2 regions of the Stenotrophomonas sp. KH_029 genome follow, and region 2 is predicted to be linked to the other one. Evidence: predicted binding sites of a transcription regulator. Region 2 holds the regulator's gene; the other holds the start of a gene.
The links. Region 2 encodes FliA, which starts transcription of late flagellar genes. Its sites were predicted from a motif close to TAAAGTTTNNCNNNCNNNGGCCGATAA; they were not measured.
Positions count from the first base shown of each region.

Region 1: a site for FliA is predicted at 6,615-6,641, ahead of AC3ITM_RS16595 (methyl-accepting chemotaxis protein). Genes of this name have one in related genera too.

Region 1 covers NZ_CM174498.1:3,704,301-3,714,944, forward strand. Annotated here, with positions in the region: gene AC3ITM_RS16570 (IS110 family RNA-guided transposase) at 1-874, shown strand, start outside; gene arsC (arsenate reductase (glutaredoxin)) at 1,109-1,540, opposite strand; gene arsH (arsenical resistance protein ArsH) at 1,543-2,304, opposite strand; gene AC3ITM_RS16585 (ArsR/SmtB family transcription factor) at 2,343-2,669, shown strand; gene arsB (ACR3 family arsenite efflux transporter) at 2,666-3,736, shown strand; gene AC3ITM_RS16595 (methyl-accepting chemotaxis protein) at 3,780-6,392, opposite strand; gene AC3ITM_RS16600 (SulP family inorganic anion transporter) at 6,662-8,140, opposite strand; gene AC3ITM_RS16605 (putative quinol monooxygenase) at 8,392-8,688, shown strand; gene AC3ITM_RS16610 (helix-turn-helix transcriptional regulator) at 8,698-9,564, opposite strand; gene AC3ITM_RS16615 (TonB-dependent receptor) at 9,686-10,644, shown strand, end outside.
Region 2 covers NZ_CM174498.1:1,974,334-1,984,977, reverse strand. Annotated here, with positions in the region: gene flhA (flagellar biosynthesis protein FlhA) at 1-472, shown strand, start outside; gene flhF (flagellar biosynthesis GTPase FlhF) at 622-2,319, shown strand; gene AC3ITM_RS09130 (MinD/ParA family ATP-binding protein) at 2,306-3,193, shown strand; gene AC3ITM_RS09125 (RNA polymerase sigma factor FliA) at 3,190-3,936, shown strand; gene cheY (chemotaxis response regulator CheY) at 3,953-4,345, shown strand; gene AC3ITM_RS09115 (protein phosphatase CheZ) at 4,345-4,959, shown strand; gene AC3ITM_RS09110 (chemotaxis protein CheA) at 5,230-7,041, shown strand; gene AC3ITM_RS09105 (flagellar motor protein) at 7,152-7,892, shown strand; gene motD (flagellar motor protein MotD) at 7,894-8,862, shown strand; gene AC3ITM_RS09095 (ParA family protein) at 8,867-9,649, shown strand; gene AC3ITM_RS09090 (chemotaxis protein CheW) at 9,646-10,644, shown strand, end outside.

The sequences.
Region 1 (10,644 bases), 1.7 Mb from region 2:
TGTTGGCACGACGGACGGGGAGACCCTGCGGGTCAGCAATACCCGCTCTGGCTTTGCTGAATTGGACGCTTGGCTGAGGAAACACCCGGCGATCCAGATCGTGCTGGAGGCCACCGGCGGCTACGAGCAGCCCGTGCTGGACTTCCTGCACAAGGCAGGTCATCCGGTGGTCCGGGCCAATGCCCTGCGGGCCCGAAAACTGGCCCAAGGCCTTGGCCAGGTGGCCAAGACCGACCGTTTGGACGCCTATGCATTGGCGCAGATGGCTGCCTTGGTGAAACTGCCTTCCTATCAGCCGCTGGAGCCTTGGCAGCAGAAGATGCGGGAATTCGTGTGCGCACGTCGACAGGCGATGCACGCGCTAACCGTCGCGCGGCAGCAACAGGAAATGGTGGGCAATCGTGAATTGCGCCAGCTGCTGCAGACCAATATCACACGCCTGCATACGCTGGTTGAACGACTGGGAAAGCAGATTGCCGAGCAGGTCTCTCAGCAGCCTCAACTGGCTGTGCTGAAGTCGATGAAAGGCGTCGGTCCAGGGCTGCAGGCGGTACTGGCCAGTTATCTGCCCGAGCTGGGCAAGATCAGCGGCAAGGCCATCGCCAGTCTGGTTGGGGTGGCGCCGATGTCCCACGACAGCGGGACGATACGTGGGAAACGAAGCATCCATGGCGGCAGAGCCGAGATCCGTCAGGTGCTTTATATGGCCAGCATGTCGGCCATGCGGCATGAACCGCGATTGCGCGACTTTTATCAGTCGCTGCGAGCTCGCGGCAAGGAAGGCAAAGTGGCCATCGTGGCGGTGATGCGGAAGATGCTGGTGATCCTCAACGCCCGCGTGCGCGACGCCCAAAGCGGATCGATCCCCGCCTGACGCGCGCCCGTAGGGCCTCAAAAGGCTGCCGGCCAGCGGCCGGCACTACCGTGCCTGCGCGCCGGGCACGGGGAAGCTCCCCGGCAACACAGTTGCTCCAGGGATGGATTTACGGCGTGTCCCGCCAACCCACCCGCGCCAACCCAACCAGCGCATATGTCGGTCACTGCCTTTGATCGGACGGTAGTTGTATCGCAATGTCCGGGCACGCTGCGGACCAGCCGCGCGGATCGATCAACGGTCCAGCCGTGCCCCGGGCCCACCGCGTGGGTCGATCACCAGCTCGCCATCTTCCTTGCGGAACGGTCCGGGCAGCGGCGGCAGGATGTCCAGCACCGTCTCCGACGGCCGCGCCAGGCGCACCCCCAGCCCCGTTTCCACGAACGGCCGGTTGATCAGTATCGGTTCGGCCAGCATCGCCTCCAGCAGGTGCGCATCGTCCAGCGCCGGGTCGTCCAGGCCCAGCGCCGCATATGGCGTGCCCTTCTGCCGCAGCGCATCGCGCACGCTCAAGCCGGCCCGCGCGATCAGCGCCTGCAGCCGTTCACGGCTGGGAGGGGACTGCAGGTATTCGATCACTTCCGGCTCGATCCCGGCATGCCGGATCAAGGCCAGCACGTTGCGCGAGGTGGCGCAGGCAGGGTTGTGGTAGATCACCGCTTTCATGGTCATGCTCCGGTGGCAGAAGCAGCAAAGGACGGCATCGCCGCGGCCGGCGCCGCTTCCACCGCTGCCGATGCGCTGCCCAGCGCGCGCGCCAGGGCATCGCCCTTGCGCTCGCTGTAACGGTCGGTGAGGTAGTCGCTGCGGCCGCGCACCAGCAGGGTGAACTTGACCAGTTCCTCAGCCACGTCCACCACCCGGTCGTAGTACGCCGACGGCCGCATCCGGCCGGCCTCGTCGAATTCCTGCCAGGCCTTGGCCACCGACGACTGGTTGGGGATCACCACCATGCGCATCCAGCGCCCGAGCACGCGCAGCGCATTGACCACGTTGAACGACTGCGAACCACCGCTCACCTGCATCACCGCCAGCGTGCGGCCCTGGGTCGGGCGGACGCTGCCTTCGGACAGCGGCAACCAGTCGATCTGGTTCTTGAATACCGCCGTCATGCTGCCGTGCCGTTCCGGGCTGATCCACACCTGGCCCTCGGACCACTGCGACCAGTCGCGCAACTGCTGGACCTTGGGGTGGGCGGCATCGACCGCATCCACCAATGGCAGTTCATGCGGGTCGAACACGCGCACCTGCGCACCGAAATGCTCCAGCAGCTGCTGCACCTCCAGCGCCAACCGACGGCTGTAGGACTGCGCGCGCAGCGATCCGTACAGGATCAGGATCCGCGGTGGATGGCTGCCGCCTTCGGCACGCAGCTTGCCTGGATCGGGCAGGTCGACCGCCGCAGCGGTGAGGTTGGGCAGGGATGGCATGGCTTGTTCCGGATCAATTGTTCGACTATTCTAGAAATATGGAACATACAAATGCAACCCAGGCTCTCGCCGCGCTCGGCCATCCCACCCGCCTGAGCGTGTTCCGCCTGCTGGTCCAGGCCGGCCGTGGCGGCCGCCTGGCCGGCGAGATCGCCAGCGCGCTCGACCTGCCCGGTGCCACCCTGTCCTTCCACCTCAAGGAACTGGCGGCCGCCGGCCTGCTCAGCGCCGAACCGCGCGGCCGCGCCATCTGCTACCGGGCCGACTTCGAGGCGATGAACGGCCTGGTCGGCTATCTCACCGAGAACTGCTGCGCCGGCGACAGCGACTGCGGCCCCCCCTCCCGCTGCGCGCCGCCACGATGAGCGCCGTCCCCACGACCGCGCTGTCCTTCCTGGACCGCTGGCTGACGCTGTGGATTTTCGCGGCGATGGCGCTGGGCATCGCACTGGGCGCGTTGTTCGACGGCCTGCCGGCCGCGCTGGATGCGATGTCGGTGGGCAGCACCAATGTGCCGATCGCCATCGGCCTGATCCTGATGATGTACCCGCCGCTGGCCAGGGTGAAGTTCGATGCCCTGCCGGCGGTATTCGCCGACAAGCGGGTGCTGGCGTTGTCGCTGGTGCAGAACTGGATCGTCGGGCCGGTGCTGATGTTCGCGCTGGCGGCGGTGTTCCTGCACGACCAGCCGGACTACATGACCGGGCTGATCCTGATCGGGCTGGCGCGCTGCATCGCGATGGTGCTGGTCTGGAACCAGCTGGCGCGCGGCGACAGCGCGTATGCCGCCGGGCTGGTGGCGTTCAATGCGATCTTCCAGATCGCCTTCTTCAGCGTGTATGCGTGGCTGTTCCTGTCGGTGCTGCCGCCGCTGTTCGGCCTGCAGCGCAGCGTGGTCGATGTCAGTGTATGGACCATCGCCAGCGCCGTGCTGATCTACCTTGGCATTCCGTTCGTGGCCGCCTATCTCGGCCGCCGGCTGCTGCTGCGCCTGCGCGGCGCGGCCTGGTATGAAACCCGCTTCCTGCCCGCGATCGGCCCGATCACCCTGGCCGCGCTGCTGTTCACCATCGTGGCGATGTTCAGCCTCAAGGGTGCCGACGTGCTGCGCCTGCCGCTGGATGCGCTGCGCATCGCCGTTCCGCTGACGCTGTACTTCCTGCTGCAGTTCCTGATCAGTTTCTTCATGGGCAAGTGGATTTCACGCGACTACCCGCGCACCACGGCGGTGGCATTCACCGCCGCCGGCAACAATTTCGAACTGGCGATCGCGGTGGCCATCGCCGCCTTCGGCCTGGCCTCGCCGGTGGCCTTCGCCGCCGTGATCGGCCCGCTGGTCGAAGTGCCGGTGCTGATCCTGCTGGTACACCTGGCGCTGTGGCTGGGCCGGCGCGGCTTCAACGGCGCACCTCCAGGCGGCCCCGGGCAGTAGCGTGCGCGGGGCCGGGTGCCGCAGCGTGCCGGCACCGGGTTGATCAGAATGCCCGCCAGTCGCCACCGGCCACGGCCACTTGGCGGGGCGCATTGCGCGGCGCGGCCGGGGCAGGCCGGGCCGATACCGTGCCAGGCGCGCGCAATGCAGCGGCCTGCGGCGTACCGGCATCGGTGCGGAAGATCGCCACGGCAGTGCCCAGGTGCTGCGCCTGTTCTTCCATCGCCCGCGCCGCGGCGGTGGCTTCCTCCACCAGCGCGGCGTTCTGCTGGGTGGTTTCGTCCATCTGGGTGATGGTCTGGTTGACCTGTTCGATGCCGGCCGACTGTTCCTTCGACGCGGCCGAGATCTCGGCCATGATGTCGTTGACCCGGCGCACGCCAGTGACGATTTCCTGCATGGTCTGCCCGGCCGACCGTACCAGCGCCGAGCCCTGGCCGACCTGGCCGACCGAATCGTCGATCAGCGTCTTGATCTCCTTGGCCGCCGCCGCCGAGCGCTGCGCCAGCGCGCGCACTTCCGAGGCCACCACGGCAAAACCGCGGCCCTGTTCGCCGGCACGGGCCGCTTCCACCGCCGCGTTCAGCGCCAGGATATTGGTCTGGAAAGCGATGCCGTCGATCACCGTGATGATTTCAGCGATGCGCTTGGACGAGGCTTCGATCCCGGCCATGGTGCTGACCACCTGGCCGACCACCTGGCCGCCCTGCGCGGCCACCTCGGCGGCACCGGCGGCCAGCTGGTTGGCCTGCACCGCGTGGTCGGCGTTCTGGCGCACGGTGGAGGTCAACTCCTCCATCGAGGCGGCGGTTTCCTCCAGGCTGGCGGCCTGCTGTTCGGTACGCCGCGACAGGTCGCTGTTGCCCGAGGCGATCTCGCCGGCCGCCAGGTTGATGCTGGCGGTGGCCTGCTGGATGCGCCCGACGATGTCGGTCAGCTGGGTCACGGTAGTGTCGGCATCGTCGCGCATGCGGGCAAACACGCCATGGAAGTCGCCGTGCATGCGTGCGGTCAGATCGCCGGCGGCGATCGCGCGCAGCAGCGCGGAAATCTGCTGCAGGTTGTCGTCGCTGACCTGCATCATGGTGTTGAGGTTGCCGACCATGGCGCGGAAATCGTGGTCGAAGCGCACCATGTCGCCGCGCTGGCTAAAATCGCCCAGCGCCGCCGCGCCGGCCAGCTCGCGGATCTGGGTGTTGATCGCGCCCAGGTTGGCCTTGGTGGTGTCCATCGCTTCGGTGAAACGCGCCTGCTCGCCGGGCAGGCGGTCCATATCCTGAGACAGGTCGCCCACCGCATACCGCTGCATCACTTCGACCAGCCGGTAGGTCACCGCGATATTGGCGCCGACCAACCCGTTGGTGTCTTCCACCATGCGTCCATACGCGCCTGGGAAGGCCTGCGCGTCCATGCGGTAACCCAGCTCGCCGGCAGCGTGGCGCTGGGCCATGCCGGCCTGGGCGGCCAACACGGCCTGCAGCTGGCTGCGCATGCGCTGCATCGCATCCAGCAGGCGCCCGACCTCGTCATTGCGCGAGGCCGGCAGCGGCGTATCCAGGCGGCCTTCGGCGATCTCGGCCGACAACCGCACCGCGTCGGCCAGCGGCCGGATCGCCTGCCGGCGCAGCAGCACATACACGCTGCCACTGAGCACCAGGGCCGCGCCCAGGCCGACGGCCAGGATGATCCACAGCAGCGCACGCGCCTGCGCGGTGATCAGCTCGTGCGGCACGATCACGCCCAGCGCGAACCGCTCCTGGCTGCCGCCGATGCGCAGCGGCACGTAGGCCTTCACGTTGCCGGCGGCATCGGCGGTGAATGCGTCGAACGGCTTGTCGGCCGCCACCGCCGCCAGCAGCGCGCCGGTGGCCGCATCGTCGCGGCGCTTGCCGATTTCGCTGGCGTTCTCGGCGGCCAGCACGATGCCGCCGGGCGAAATCAGCTCCACGTGGCCCTCGCCCATCGGGCGCAGTTCGGCCAGGCGCTGCTGCAGCGCGGCCAACGCGACATCCACGGTGACCGCGCCAAGGAAGCTACCGTTGTCCAGCACCGGGGTGGACAGCGTAGTCATCAGCACCGGCTTGCCGGCGATCTCGTAGCGGTAGGGCTCGGCCACGGTCGGCCGCTTGAGTGCGCGCGGACGCAGGTACCAGTCGCCGTCGCCGGGCACTTCATAGCCCTTGAGCGCGTCCTGTACCGGGCTGCCGTCCTGCCACGACCAGTAGCTCATGAAGCGGCCGCTGGCATCGTGCGCCGGGGCATCGACGAAGGCGCTGTCCTTGCCGTCGAAGGCCTGCGGTTCCCACAGCGTGCCGAAACCCACCCATTCCGGATGCGACTGCAGCTGCTGCTGCAGCACCTGGGCAACGGTGGCGCGCGACAGGGTGCCGGCGGCACGCTGCACCACCAGGCTGTCGGCCAGGGCCCGGCTGGCGGCAAACGCCGCCGACAGGTCGGCGCCGACCCGGCGCGCCTCGGCCTCGGCCTGGCTTTGCATCGTGCGCCGCGATGACTCCACCAACGCCTGGCTGGCTTCGCGGTAGCTGATGGCGGCGGTGATGCCGAAGCAGAGCATGGCAATCAGCGCGGTCCCCAGCATCAGCCGGTTGGCAATGCTGCCGAGGCGCGGGGAAGCAGTCGGGCGGGACGCGGGCATGGGGGCGGTTCCTGGAAGAGGTACAGGTCAGGCGACGCCATCGGGCGCCACTACGGCAACACGCAGTCCATTGCGGTGCCGGTCGGCGCGGTGCAACTCACGGCCGGCCCGGCAGGAAACGGTGCAGCTTGGACACAACGCGACGACCGCGCCCGACGGCAGCCGGAAGACACGCCCGGACCCGCCGTGGCCCCGCCGACACGCGTCGGGGCATCAAGCTGGATAACGGCCCTGCCGCGCCAATGTTGAGCCGCACTTCCTGACCAGGTTCAGTGTCCGTGGCGGGCGGGCGCGTCATCGCGGTGGTGGCGGCCCAGCCGTTCGACCAGGGTCCGGCTGGCCGCATTGAGCCCGCGCACCGTTACCTGCGCGCCGTGCGCGCGCAGTTTCAGCACCACCTGGTCCAGCGCCGCCACGGCACTGAGATCCCAGAAATGCGCATCTGACACGTCGATCACCACCTGCGCCGGCGCGTGCTGCAGATCGATGCTGGCCGCGAACTGGCCGGCCGAGGCGAAGAACACCTGGCCGGTCACCGCATAGGTCAGCGTGCCCGTATCGTCGGTCATGGCCCGCACATCGAGCAGTTGCCCGACCTTGCGCGCGAAGAACAGCGCCGACAGCAGCACCCCGGTCAGCACGCCCTTGGCCAGGTCGTGGGTGGCCACGGTCACCACCACGGTGGCCACCATCACCAGCGAAGAACTCTTCGGATGCTGGCGCAGCTCGGCGAACGAACGCCAGTGGAAGGTGCCGATGCTGACCATGATCATCACCGCCACCAGCGCCGCCATCGGAATCTGCCGCACCCAATCGGCGCCGTACACCACCAGCAGCAACAGCAGCACCCCGGCCACCAGGCACGACAACCGGCCGCGCCCGCCGGAAGACACATTGATCACCGACTGCCCGATCATCGCGCAGCCGGCCATGCCACCGAACAGCCCGGCGGTGATGTTGGCCAGGCCCTGGCCGGCGCATTCGCGGTTGCGCTGGCTGGGGGTGTCGGTCATGTCCTCGACGATCTGCGCGGTCATCATCGACTCCAGCAGGCCCACCACCGCCAGCGTGGCCGACACCGGCAACAGCAGCCGCAGGGTGTCCCAGCTGAGCGGCACGTCGGGGAACAGGAACACCGGCAGGCTGTCGGGCAACGCGCCCATGTCGCCCACGGTGCGGATGTCCCAGTGCAGCCCGATCGACAGCGCGGTGAGCACTACGATCGCCACCAGCGGGGCCGGCACCGCGCGGGTCAGCCGCGGCAGCAGGTAGATGATCGCCAGCCCGGCCGCGCACACCGCCCACACCTGCCACGAACGCCCGATCAGCTCGGGCATCTGCGCCAGGAAGATCAGGATCGCCAGCGCATTGACGAAGCCGGTGATCACCGAGCGCGACACAAAGCGCATCAGCACGCCCAGCTTCAGCGCGCCGGCCAGCAGCTGCAGCAACCCGGCCAGCAGGGTGGCCGCCAGCAGGTACTGCAGGCCGTGGTCGCGGACCAGGTCGACCATCACCAGCGCCATCGCCCCGGTCGCCGCCGAGATCATGCCCGGCCGGCCACCGGCAATGGCGGTCACCACCGCGATGCAGAACGAGGCGTACAGCCCCACCTTGGGGTCGACCCCGGCGATGATCGAGAACGCGATCGCCTCGGGGATCAGTGCCAGCGCGACCACCGCGCCGGACAACAGGTCGCCGCGGATATTGCCGAGCCATTGCTGGCGCAGCGGGTAGGAAACAGACATGGACAGACTCCACGCACCGGCGATGCGCACGGCACGTTGTGTGATGAGGACAAGGCACTCCCTGAGCCAGCGCAACGGCCGGCGCGTCGTCAACGCGGTATCAGGGTGGCGTCATCACAAGGGTCCTGCCGGGGCAGCGGAAGCGGCGCGCAGGATAGCGCAGTCACCGGGCGGCCTCAAACCGGCTGGGTGGTTGACCCTTCACGTGGCGGCGCCCACGATGCGTGCCTGTCCTCCTTTCAGGTGCCTTCATGTACGGTTTGATCGGCAAGATGTTGACCGCGCCCGGCCAGCGCGATGCAGTCATCGCGATCCTGCTCGAGGGCACCGTCGCGATGCCCGGCTGCCACAGCTACGTGGTGGCGCGCGATCCCACGGCCCCGGACGCGATCTGGATCACCGAGGTCTGGGACAGCCAGGAACTGCACCGTGCCTCGCTGGCACTGCCGTCCGTCCAGGCCGCGATCGTGAAGGCGCGGCCGATGATCACGGGATTCGGCGAGCGGTTCGAGACCGAGCCGGTGGGGGGTCCGGGCAGCGGAACCTGACGGCATTGATCAGCCGATCGCGCTGTTTGCCCAGTGCGACGGCGCCTGCCCGGTCACCCGCCGGAACGCCGCGGCGAACTTGCCGGGGTTGGCATAGCCCATCGCCAAGGCGACCTCGGTCACGCTGCGGCCTGCCAGCAGCATCGGCTTGGCCGCCTCCATCCTGCGCCAGGTGAGATACGCGAAAGGCGTCATGCCGGTCGCGATCCGGAACCGGCGGCTGAATCCACTGGCCTCCTGCCCGACTTCCTGCGCCATGCGGGTAACGCCCAGGTCTTGGCCGAGATGGACTTCGATCAGATCCTGCACCCGCTTGAGCTGCCCCGGCGACAACGCGCGCCCCGGGGCCGGCGCAGCTGCGGGCAGCCCGGCCAAACGCTTCAGCACCAGATCGACACCGTGCTCGAAGAACGCGGCGGACCCGGCATAGGCCTCGGCGCAGTGCCACAGCGCCCCCATCACCGAGGCAATCACCGGGTCGGCCTGGAGCGCCGATGCCGCGGGGTGCAACTGCTCCATGCGCAGGCCGTGCGCCTGCAGATGGCGCGCATCGATCACCAGGCCCAGCAGCGCCAAGGGTGGGCTGCGGAACTCGCCGGGGCAGTCCGGCAATACGAGATTGAACGTGCCTGCCCGCCAGGGCTGCGCGATACGCCCAAGCGCCGTGTGTTGATACAGCGCGCCGCCGCCCGCGGTGAGCAGCCCGATGCGCAGCGCGCTGCCCTCAGCCAGCATGCCCTGCGCTGCGGCGAACGTGTGGCGGAGCATCAACACCGAGCCGTCAGCGTTGCCGACGCAGGCCTCCAGCGGACGGCCCGCTTCAGCGGCCAGCCGTTCGGCCACTACGGAAGGTCGCGGGGCAAGGGAGCGGGTCATCACGTGTCCAGTTCTGGAGCAGCCACGCCGGAAATGGAGCAGCGGCACCGCAATGTTACACACTAACATTCGAGAATTCCCCCATCAACGTGGTGCGCGCCACCACCCCCCGAGGCTCCTCGTGAAACACGCTGTACTTGCCGGCGCCGTGCTCGCCGCGCTTCAGTTGCTGCCCAGCGCGCCCGCCCGCGCCCAATCCACGCCGCCCGCCAAGGCCACCGATCTGGACGGTATCGTGGTCACCGGCAGCAAGCGCGATACGCCCTACCTGCGCAGCGACATCTCGGTCACCGTGCTCGACCGCCAGGCCCTCAAGGACGCCAACGTCACCGCGTTCCGCGACCTGGACAAGCTGGCTCCGAACGTCAAGTTCAACGTGATGGGCCAGCTCAGCGACATGTTCATTTCCATCCGCGGCATCGAATCCAACCCGTTCCTGGTCAACCGCGCTTCGGTCTACATCGACGGCATCCCGTTCCGCGAACTCAGCAACGCGGTGCTCAACCAGGTCGAATCGGTGGAAATCCTGCGCGGGCCGCAGGGTACCCTGTACGGCGCCAACAGCGAATCGGGCCTGGTGCTGGTGCGCACCCGCGCACCGTCGGCCAGCACCGAAGGCGAGCTCAACCTGCGTGCCACCACCTTCGGCAATGGCCATGGCGGCAGCCTGGATGGGTTTCTCGGTGGCGCACTGGGCAAGGGCGACCGCCTGTTCGGCTCGCTGGCCTTCATGGCCTCCGACGAGGACGCCCACCTGAAGAACCTGACCCCGTATGGCGGGGTCAACGGCAAGGTCCGCCAGGCCTACCTGCAGGGCAAGCTGCGCTGGGAGCCGACCGACACGCTCAGCATCAACGCCCTGGCCTACCACCTGGGCACGCGCGCGCCGGGCATGTTCGAGTACGAGTACCTGCCGCTGGACGTGGGCCGGTACAACCGCAGCTATGGTGCGCGCTACAACGACGGCCGCCAGACCGGCGACTTCACCTATATCAACGATGCGCCCAAGCGCACCAGCAAGACCGAGAACGTCGCCGGCGCCAGCGCGCAATGGCAGCTTGCCGCCGGTACCCTGGACGC
Region 2 (10,644 bases):
GGTGGTGGTGCGGGTGCTGCAGAACCTGCTGATCGAACGCATCCCGGTCCGCCAGCTGCGCAAGATCGTCGAATCGCTGGTGGAAAACGGCCCGGCCAGCCAGGACCCGGCCGTGCTGACCGCCGCGGTGCGCAATGCGCTGGGCCGTTTCATCGTGCAGGAGATCGCCGGGATGTCGGCCGAATTGCCGGTGTTCACCCTCAACCCGCAACTGGAACGCGTCTTGCAGGAGTCCACACAGGGCAACGGCGCCGCGCTGGAACCCGGACTCGCCGAGCGACTGCATCAAAGCCTGGCCGAATGTGTCGGCAAGCAGGAAGCGAAGAACGAGCCGGCGGTCGTGCTGGTACCCGGCCCGGTACGTGCCGCGCTGGCACGGCTGGTGCGCCACAGCGTCCCCTCGCTGTCGGTGCTGGCCTACAGCGAGGTGCCCGAGGACAAACGGTTGAAGCTGGTCGGCACGATCAGCTGAGCCGGAACTCCGACGGCAACGCGCCAGAAAACAGACACCTCATTCGATACCACCGCAGCAGGAAATAAAGGGAAACCCGGACCGTGCAGACCACCGACAACCAGAGCTTCCCTTCGCCCACTCCGCCGCCCCAGTCCCGGTACCACAGCATGAAAATCAAACGCTTCGTCGCCCCCGATATGCGCTCGGCCATGAACCTGGTGCGCAAGGAACACGGTCCTGATGCGGTGATCCTGTCCAACCGCCGGATCGAGGAAGGCGTCGAAATCGTGGCGGCGGCCAACTACGACGAAGGTGCCGTGCAGCGCGCCCTGGAAGCGGCGCGCAAGGACGTCGCACCGGCACCGGCGCCGGCACGCCCGCGCAATGCCGCCGATGCGGTGATCGCCGCGGTGACCCGGCGCAGGGCGCCGGTGGCCGTGCCCGAACCGGTGGCGGCCACCACCTCGGCGGTAGCCGCGCTGGCCCGTGCCGCGGTCGGCGCCACCGGGCGCACCCTGGACAGCGCCAACGAAATCGTGTCGCCGCCGGGCAGCAGCGGTTTTGCCGCCACCCTGGCCCGCGCCACCCTGGCCCGCGCCGGCCTGGACACCGCTGCCAACGCGGTGGCGCTGCCGGAAAATATCTTCTCCACCTATCCGCTCGAGCCGGCCGCAGCCGCCGCCCCGGCCGCCCCGCTCAACCGCGCCCGTTTCATCATCGACCCGCCGCTGGACGAGCTTGCCGAAGACCTGCCGTACACCCCGGTGGCGGCCAGCGTGGCGATGCCGCCGCTGCCGGTGACCATCACCGCCGTGGCGATACCGGCCCAGGCGCCGGCCCTGCCCGCCGAACCGGTCGCGCTGGCCGAACCGGCCGCCAGCACCGCAGCGGTCATCGCCGTCGACCCCGCCAGCACCCAGCCGGCGCCGGCCCCGGAACTGGTGATGGTGCCGCGCGATGACGAGGAACTGCGCCAGCTGCGCCATGAAGTGGCCGGCATGCGCCAGGTCATCGAACGCGAAATGCACCGCTTCACCGACGAGCGCCTCCGCGGCAGCCCGGTGCGCGCCTCGGCGCTGGACCTGATGGACGAATACGGCTTCGATGCCGGCATCAGCCGCGATGTGGCCATGCAGATCCCGCTGGACACCGAAGCCCACCGCGCCCGCGGACTGATGCTGGGGCTGCTGTCCAAGAAGCTGCCGATCGCCCCGGTCGATCCGCTCGAGGCCGGCGGCGTGATCGCCCTGGTCGGCCCCACCGGCGCCGGCAAGACCACCACCATTGCCAAGCTGGCCTCGCGCTTTGCCGAAAAGCACGCCGCCCGCGACGTGGCCCTGGTCACCACCGACACCGGCCGCATCGGCGCCCGCGAGCAGCTGTACGGCTTCGGCCGCCAGCTCGGCATCGCCGTGCACGAGGCCAGCAGCGGCAGTGACCTGAACCAGCTGCTGGAGCGCCTGCGGGACTACAAGCTGGTGCTGATCGACACCGCCGGGCTGGGCCCGCGCGACCGCGCCCTGGCCGCCCAGTTGCAGTGGCTGCGCGCGGCCGAACAGATCCGCACCCTGCTGGTGCTGCCGGCCAACACCAGTTTCGGCGACATGGACGAGGTGGTGCGCCGCTTCAGCGCGGCCAACCCGCAGGGCGTGGTGCTGAGCAAGCTGGATGAAACCGGCCGCTTCGGCAGCGCCCTGTCGGTGGCCGTGGACCACCGCCTGCCGATCACCTGGGTCACCAATGGCCAGGACGTTCCCGAAGACCTGCACCGGGCCAGTGCGGCCAATCTAGTCCTTCGCCTTGAAGATTTGCGCCGCGCGGCCGATATGCCCTGCAACCCGGAGTTCAACCATGCCGTCGCGTGAGTATGCCAAGCTGACCAAGACCTTCCCGCTGTCGGCCACCCGCAGCCAGCCGCTGGGGCCTGTGCGCACCATCGCCGTGACCGGCGGCAAGGGCGGCGTGGGCAAGACCAACGTGTCGGCCAACCTGGCCGTGGCCCTGGCCGACATGGGCAAGCGCACGCTGTTGCTGGACGCCGACCTGGGCCTGGCCAACATCGATGTGATCCTGGGCCTGCAGCCCAAGCTGACCCTGGCCGACCTGGTCGCCGGGCGCTGTTCGCTGGACGAGGTGATCCTGGAAGGCCCCGGCGGCGTGCTGGTGGTACCGGCCGCGTCCGGCCGCCGCCACATGGCCGAACTGCAGCCGGCCGAACATGTCGGCCTGGTCAATGTGTTCTCCGAACTGGAGCGCGAGCTGGACTTCATGGTGGTGGACACCGCCGCAGGCATCACCGACGGCGTGCTGACCTTCTGCCAGGCCGCGCAGGATACCGTGGTGGTGGTCTGCGACGAGCCGGCCTCGATCACCGACGCCTACGCGCTGATCAAGGTGCTCTCGCGCGAACGCGGCGTGGACCGCATCCAGGTGGTGGCCAACATGGTGCGCGACCCCAACGAGGGCCGGGTGCTGTACGAAAAGCTGACCCGGGTCTGCGACAAGTTCCTGGCCGATGTCTCGCTGAACTACCTGGGCTGCGTACCGCAGGACGACTGGCTGCGCCTGTCGGTGCAGCGCCAGCAGCCGGTGGTCAAGGCCTACCCGTCCAGCCCGGCCGCGCAGGCGATCACCGAGATCGCCCGCCGCACCGCGCGCTGGCAGGCCCCCACCGAACCGCGTGGCGGGGTCGAATTCTTCCTGGAACGCATCCTCAAGCAACGCGGGGTGGCCGCATGAAAGGCGCCGCACAATACAAAGAAGTCCAGCGCACCGCCGCCAACGAGTGCATTGCCCAGCACTCGGACCTGGTCCGGCGCATCGCCCACCACCTGGCCGCACGCCTGCCCGCCAGCGTGGAGGTGGATGACCTCATCCAGGCCGGCATGATGGGCCTGATCGAGGCCTCGCGCAGCTACGATGCCGACCAGGGCGCCTCGTTCGAGACCTACGCCTCGATCCGCATCCGCGGCTCGATGATCGACGAGATCCGCCGCGGCGACTGGGTACCGCGCTCGGTGCACCGCCGCGCCCGCGATGCGGCCTCCACCATCCGCCGCCTGGAACAGACCACCGGCCGCGCCGCCAGCGCCACCGAGGTTGCCGCCGCGATGGAGATGCCGCTGCCCGACTACCTGCGCCTGATGGAAGACGCCGCGCGCGGCCAGGTGCTGAGCCTGGAATCGCGGATCGAAGACCAGGGCGAGCTGGACACCGTCGCCCAGGGCGGGCCGACCCCGCAGCAGGTACTGGAACGCGGCGAGTTCGGCCGCGAACTGGGCAATGCGATCGGCCTGCTGCCCGAACGCGAACAGCTGGTGCTGTCGCTGTACTACGAGCAGGAACTGAACCTGAAAGAGATCGGCGCCGTGCTGGGCGTCAGCGAATCGCGTGTGTGCCAGATCCATGGCCAGGCCGTACTGCGCCTGCGCGGCCGATTGAAGATCTTCGAGGCGGCTGACGCCGGCCTTGAGAACCACTGATACCGAGGAAAGTGCTTTGAACAAGAACATGCGTATCCTGATCGTCGACGATTTCTCGACCATGCGTCGTATCGTCAAGAACCTGCTGGGCGATCTGGGCTTCACCAATACGGCCGAAGCCGAGGACGGGCATGCCGCGCTGTCTCTGTTGCAGAGCCAGTCGTTCGATTTCGTGGTCACCGACTGGAACATGCCGGTGATGACCGGCATCGACCTGCTCAAGGCGATCCGCGCCGATGCCAAGCTCAAGACCCTGCCGGTACTGATGGTCACCGCCGAAGCCAAGCGCGAGCAGATCATCGAAGCGGCCCAGTGCGGGGTCAATGGCTACATCATCAAGCCGTTCACCGCCCAGACCCTGGAAGAGAAGCTCGGCAAGATCTTCGAACGCCTGGCAGCGAGCGCCTGATGGAAACCCTCAGCGAAAAATCGGCGCTGGTGCAGCGCCTGCAGGATGCCCTGGCCGCGCTGGAAAGTGGCGACGAAGCCGGCTGGCGCCGGGAAATCGACGCACTGGCCGCCCTGCGCACCCAGCCGATGATGGCCGGGCTGAACCGGCTCGCACGCGAGCTGGGCCAGGCGCTGGGCGAGCTGCCCAGCCTGCCCAGCGAAGCCGGCGAACTGGACGATGCCTGCGCGCGCCTGGATCACGTGGTGGCGATGACCGAACAGGCCACCCACCGCACCCTGGACCTGGCCGAGGAATGCCGGGCGCTGACCGAACAGCTGCGTGCCAACGGCCTGACCGCCGACCAGGGCCAGCAGCTGGACCAGATCCGCCACAACCTCACCGAAATCGCGCTGACCCAGAGCTACCAGGACCTGACCGGGCAGATCATCCGCCGCGTGGTCGGCATCGTGCGCCGCGTGCATGAAGGTTTCAGCGCGCTCGGCCTGCCGCCGCAGGACGACGCCGCCAGCAAGCGAGACAACGGCCTGGCCGGCCCGGCCGTGTCCGGCCTGGACCGCCACCAGGTGTCACAGGTCGACGCCGACGACCTGCTCTCCGATTTGGGGCTTTGAGGAGGGATCCATGAACATTCAAATGAGTGCGAAGGCCGCTGACGCGGGTCGAGACAAGGCGGACGCCGCAGCGCAGGCAGGCCGCCTGGGCAAGGCGTTCAACACAGTATCGGCCCGCGTCAGGGGCCTTCCCGAAGGGCCGGGTGCCTGTGGCGCTGTGGACTACGGCGCGCGGCTTGGCTTGGGGCCCACCCAAGCCGGCGCCACGCACCTTGCCACACCGCCACAGGCGCCCGGCGCACCTCATTTCAATGCTCATGGAGCCCTCCTATGAGCGCTGTTCCAGACGATATTGCCGCCGACTTCATCCTCGAGGCCCAGGAAATCCTGGACCGGCTCGGCGAACAGCTGGTGTCGCTGGAGCAGTCGCCCCAGGACAGCGACCAGCTCAACGCGGTGTTCCGCGGCTTCCACACGCTCAAGGGCGGCGCCGGCTTCCTCGGCATCCAGGCCATGGTCGAGCTGTGCCATGCCGCCGAGGAAACCCTGGGCATGGCCCGTTCGGGCAAGGCCACCCTGCAGGCGCATCACTTCGATGCCGCCCAGCAGTCGCTGGACTACCTGCAGTCCATGCTCGATGCGGTCTCGGCCGGCACCGAACCGGGGTTTGCCCCGCCGGAGCTGATCGCCCAGTTCGACGTCAACGGCCCGGCCACGCCGGCGCCGGTAGCCGCTGCGGCCAGCGGTGAGCTGATCACCGATGACGAGTTCGAGAACCTGCTCGACCAGTTGCATGGCGGCGCGGCGCCCAGCGCGGTGGCGCCGACGAAGAAGGCCGATGACGGCCTGATCGGCGAAGACGAATTTGAAGCCCTGCTCGACCAGCTGCATGGCGGCGCCGTGCCCGGCGCCAAGGCGGCGCCGGCGGCCACGCCTGCCGCGCCGCGCGCGCCGGCACCGGCCGCAGCGCCCAGGCCGGCCGCCAACAAACCGATGGCCGAAGCCGAACACACCGTGCGCGTGGACACCAAGCGGCTGGACGCGATCGTCAACCTGATCGGCGAGCTGGTGCTGTCGCGCAACCGGCTCAAGACCCTGCGCGCGCGCCTGCACGATGAGGAACTCGACCGCGCCGTGTCCACCCTGGACATCGCCACCGCGCGCCTGCAGTCGGCGGTGATGCGCACCCGCATGCAGCCGGTCGGCAAGGTGTTCTCGCGCTTCCCCAAGGTCGCCCGTGATGTTGCCCGCAACCTGAAGAAGGAAGTGGAGCTGGAGCTGGTCGGCGCGGAAACCGAGCTGGACCGCAACCTGGTCGAGGCCCTGGCCGATCCGCTGGTGCACCTGGTGCGCAACGCGATCGACCACGGCGTGGAAACCCCGGAACTGCGCGAAGCCCAGGGCAAGCCGCGCAGCGGCCACGTGCGCCTGTCGGCGCAACAGGAAGGCGACTACGTCAGCATCGAAGTGCAGGACGACGGCGCCGGCATCGACCCCGAGCGGCTGCGGCAGAAGGCCCGCGAAAAGGGTTTGATCGACCCCGAGGCGGCCGCCCGCCTGAGCAGCGAGGAATGCCTGCACCTGGTGTTCCTGCCCGGTTTTTCCACCAAGCAGGAAGTCACCGACATCTCCGGCCGCGGCGTGGGCATGGACGTGGTGCAGTCGCGCATCCGCGAACTCAGCGGCCAGATCCAGATCCAGTCCGAACTGGGCCGCGGCAGCCGTTTCCTGATCCGCGTGCCGCTGACCCTGGCGATCCTGCCCACCCTGCTGGTGCAGGCCGGCGAGGACGTCTACGCGCTGCCGCTGGCCCGGGTGATGGAAGTGCTGCACGCGCCCAACACCTCGCTGGGCTGGTTCGACGGCCGCGCCGTGCTCGACCGCAAATCGCACACCCTGCCGCTGGTGGACCTGCGCCACTGGCTGGCAGTGGAACCGGCCGCCTCCCCGCTGCTGACCATCGTGGTGCTGCAGGCCGGCGAAGCCCGCTTCGGGCTGGTGGTGGACCAGGTGCGCGGCCGCGAGGAAGTGGTGATCAAGCCGCTGCCCAAGGCCCTGCGTGGGCTGCGCGGCTACGCCGGGGCCACCCTGATCGGCGACGGCCGGATGTCGCTGATCCTGGACGTGGATGGTCTTCGGTGAGGCGGGCCGGGTGTTCCCGGCGGCCTCAAATCGCCCCAAAAGTGTGACCGCCGCAACACCGCTCCCGGTCGGCGTCTCAAGTCCCCTTCACGCAAGCCGATAACGGACCCATGGACAGACTCAGCCTCATTGGACTTTTCCTCGCCCTGGCCTCGCTGGTCGGCGGCAGCATCCTCAAGGGAGCCGGTCTGGCGTCGCTGTGGTCGCCGGCCGCCTTCGTGATCGTCATCGTCGGCACCATCGCCTCGATCCTGCTGCACACCTCCCCGGCGGTGTTCAAGCACGCCTTCAGGATCGTGCGCTGGGTGATCCTGCCGCCCAGCAGCGACCGCCACGCGCTGATCCGCCAGATCGTGGACTGGAGCAACATCGCCCGCCGCCAGGGCCTGCTGGGCCTGGAGGCGCAGGTCGAGGCGCAGGACGACCCGTTCCTGCGCAAGGGCCTGCAGCTGCTGGTCGACGGCGTCGAGCCGGAAACCATCCGGCACATGATGGAAATCGAATTGAGCAGCCAGGAACACCAGGACCTGGCCGCGTCCAAGGTATTTGAGGGCATGGGCATCTATGCGCCGACGCTGGGCATCATCGGCGCGGTACTGGGCCTGATCGCGGTGATGAAGAACCTGGCCGACCCCAGCAAGCTCGGCCACGGCATCGCCGCGGCGTTCACCGCCACCATCTACGGCATCGCCTCGGCCAACCTGCTGTTCCTGCCGGTGTCGGCCAAGCTCAAGAGCGTGATCCAGCACAACAGCCGCGACCGCGAAATGATCATCGAAGGGCTGATCTCCATCGCCCAGGGCGAAAACCCGCGCAACATCGAAACCAACCTGTCCGGATTCCTGCACTGACATGGCCCGTCGCAAGCACCACGAAGAGCATGCCAACCATGAGGCCTGGGCGATTCCGTACGCCGACCTGATGACGTTGCTGCTCGCGTTTTTCGTGGTGATGTATGCCATTTCCTCGCTCAACGAGGGCAAGTACCGGGTCATGGCCGATGCGCTGACCACCGCCTTCGGCGGCGCGCCGCGCACCATCAACCCGGTCCAGGTCGGCAACCAGCAGGTACAGGGCGGCGGCTGGGACAGCCCCTCGGTGATCAAGGCCGGCAACCGGGTCGGCCCGGCCGCGCCGGCGCCGTCCAACGACCCTACCCTGCTGCCGGCGATGGCCGCGCAGATGCGCATGCCGGTCTCGGTGCGCAACCAGGAACAGCTGCAGCGCGCCGAGCGCCAGCTCAACACCATCGCCGACAAGCTCACCGCCACCCTGGCCCCGCTGATCGAGCGCGGCATGATCACCGTGCGCCGCACCGAGCTGTGGATCGAGGTGGAAATCAACAGCGACATCCTGTTCCCGACCGGCTCGGCCACGCTGGACGTGCATGCGCGCGACACGCTCTCCAAGCTGGCCCAGGTCCTGCGCGATTCGCCCAACGGGGTGCGCGTGGAAGGCCACACCGACAACATTCCGATCGCCACCGCGCTGTTCCCGTCCAACTGGGAACTCTCGGCCGGGCGCGCGGCCAGCGTGGTGCACCTGTTCGCCGACCAGGGCCTGCAGCCGTCGCGGCTGGCGATGGTCGGCTACGGCCAGTTCCGCCCGCGCGAAGACAACGCCAACGCCGAAGGCCGCAACCGCAACCGGCGGGTGATGGTGATCATCCTGGCCGATACCGCCCAGCGCGTGGACCCGATCGGCCCGCAGCTCACCGCCGATACCCCGATCGCCCCCATTGGTTCCGACCCGCGGTCGGAACGTCTCACCCCGGCCGGCAGCCACGTTGGCGCCACCGCTCCCCCTGCAATGAAGGACTGAACCGATGCGCATCTGGGCAATCGCCAATCAGAAAGGCGGCGTGGGCAAGACCACCACCAGCCTGGCCCTCGGCCGTGGCCTGGCCACGCTTGGCCACCGCGTGCTGTTGATCGACCTCGATCCGCATTCCTCGCTGACCCGCGCCTTCGGCGTGCCGCTGGATCCGCCGCCGTCGGGCGTGCTGGAACTGTTCGCCACCCCGCCGGCCGAGCTGTCCACGCTGGCCCACCGCAGCGATATCCCCGGGCTGGACTACGTCTGCGCGCAGGCGGCGCTGGCCACGCTGGAACGGCGCAGCGCCAACCAGCCCGGCCTCGGCCTGGCGCTGCAGCACGCGCTGGCCCGCCACCAGGGCCAGCACGACTACATCCTGCTGGACTGCGCGCCCACCCTGGGCCTGCTGATGATCAACGCGCTGGCCGCCGCCGACCGCCTGGTCATTCCCACCCAGGCCGAACCGCTGGCCCTGCACGGGCTGGATGGCATGGTCCGCACCGGCGAAATGGTCGAACGTTCGCGCCGCCGCCCGCTGCCGATGTCGATCCTGCCGACCCTGTTCGACCGCCGCACCCGCGCCGGCAACGAAACGGTCAAGCTGATGCAGGACAAGCACGGCCACCGGGTCTGGGAAGACGCGATCCCGGTGGACACCCGCATCTGCAACGCCGCCAGCCTGACCGTGCCACCGCAGTCGGAGGACTACCCCGGCCGCGGCCTGGCCGCCTACCGCCGCGCCCTGGAATGGATCCTGGCCGACGACGCGCTGCAGATGGAGCGCGCGGCATGAGCACCGTCGGCGTACTGGACGACTATCTGGAACAGCTGCTGGGCGATGCCGTGCCGGATGTCGCCGCGCCGCTGGAGATGTCCGTCGCCCCGGCCGCGGCCGTAGTCGCGCAGGATGAGGCCGAAGCCGAAGGCGTCGCCCTGGCGATCAGCGCCGAATTCGCGCCGCCGGCGGAGGGTGACGCCGCGCCATGCGCGGCTGACGCGGCCGTGCTCAAAGAACGAATGAACGATCCGGCGCTCGACCCACCGGTCGAGACCGTTGCCATCGCGCACGACAGCCCGACCGCGCCCGGAACGCCCGCCAACCTGGCCCTGCTCGACGAGTTGATGAACGACCCCGCGCTCGGCCCGCCGGTCGAGGCCGTTGCGGTCGTGCACGACAGCCCGACCGCACCCGGAACGCCGGCCAACCTGGCCCTGCTCGACGAACTGATGAACGACCCCGCGCTCGGCCCGCCGGTCGAGGCCGTTGCGGTCGTGCACGACAGCCCGACCGCACCCGGAACGCCGGCCAACCTGGCCCTGCTCGACGAACTGATGAACGACCCCGCGCTGGGCCCGGTCATGGCCGCCGATGCCGCCAGCGACGCACGCCCCGGCTGGGACGACCTGCCCGACGAGGTCGTCCACGATACCCCCGCCCCGGTCGCCACCGTAGCCGCACCGGCTCCGGCCGCACGCCCGGCGCCGGCGCCCCGCGCCCTGCCGGCAGCGCTGCCGATGAGCGCGCCCAGTGCCCGCACCGCCGCCCCGGCGCACACCCGCCCGGGCAGCTGGCAGGAACTGCAGGCGCAGGCGCACAACCCGGCCTCCAGCCCACGCGAGAACCGCCGCGCCAGCGAACGCACGTCGCGCTGGCTGCGCCTGCGTTGTGGCCCCCAGGCCTATGCGCTGGAACTGCTGAAGGTGCAGGAAGTGGTGCTGCCGGTCCCGCTGCTGCCGCTGCGCGGTACCGCTGCGGCGATGCTGGGCATCATGAACCTGCGTGGCCAG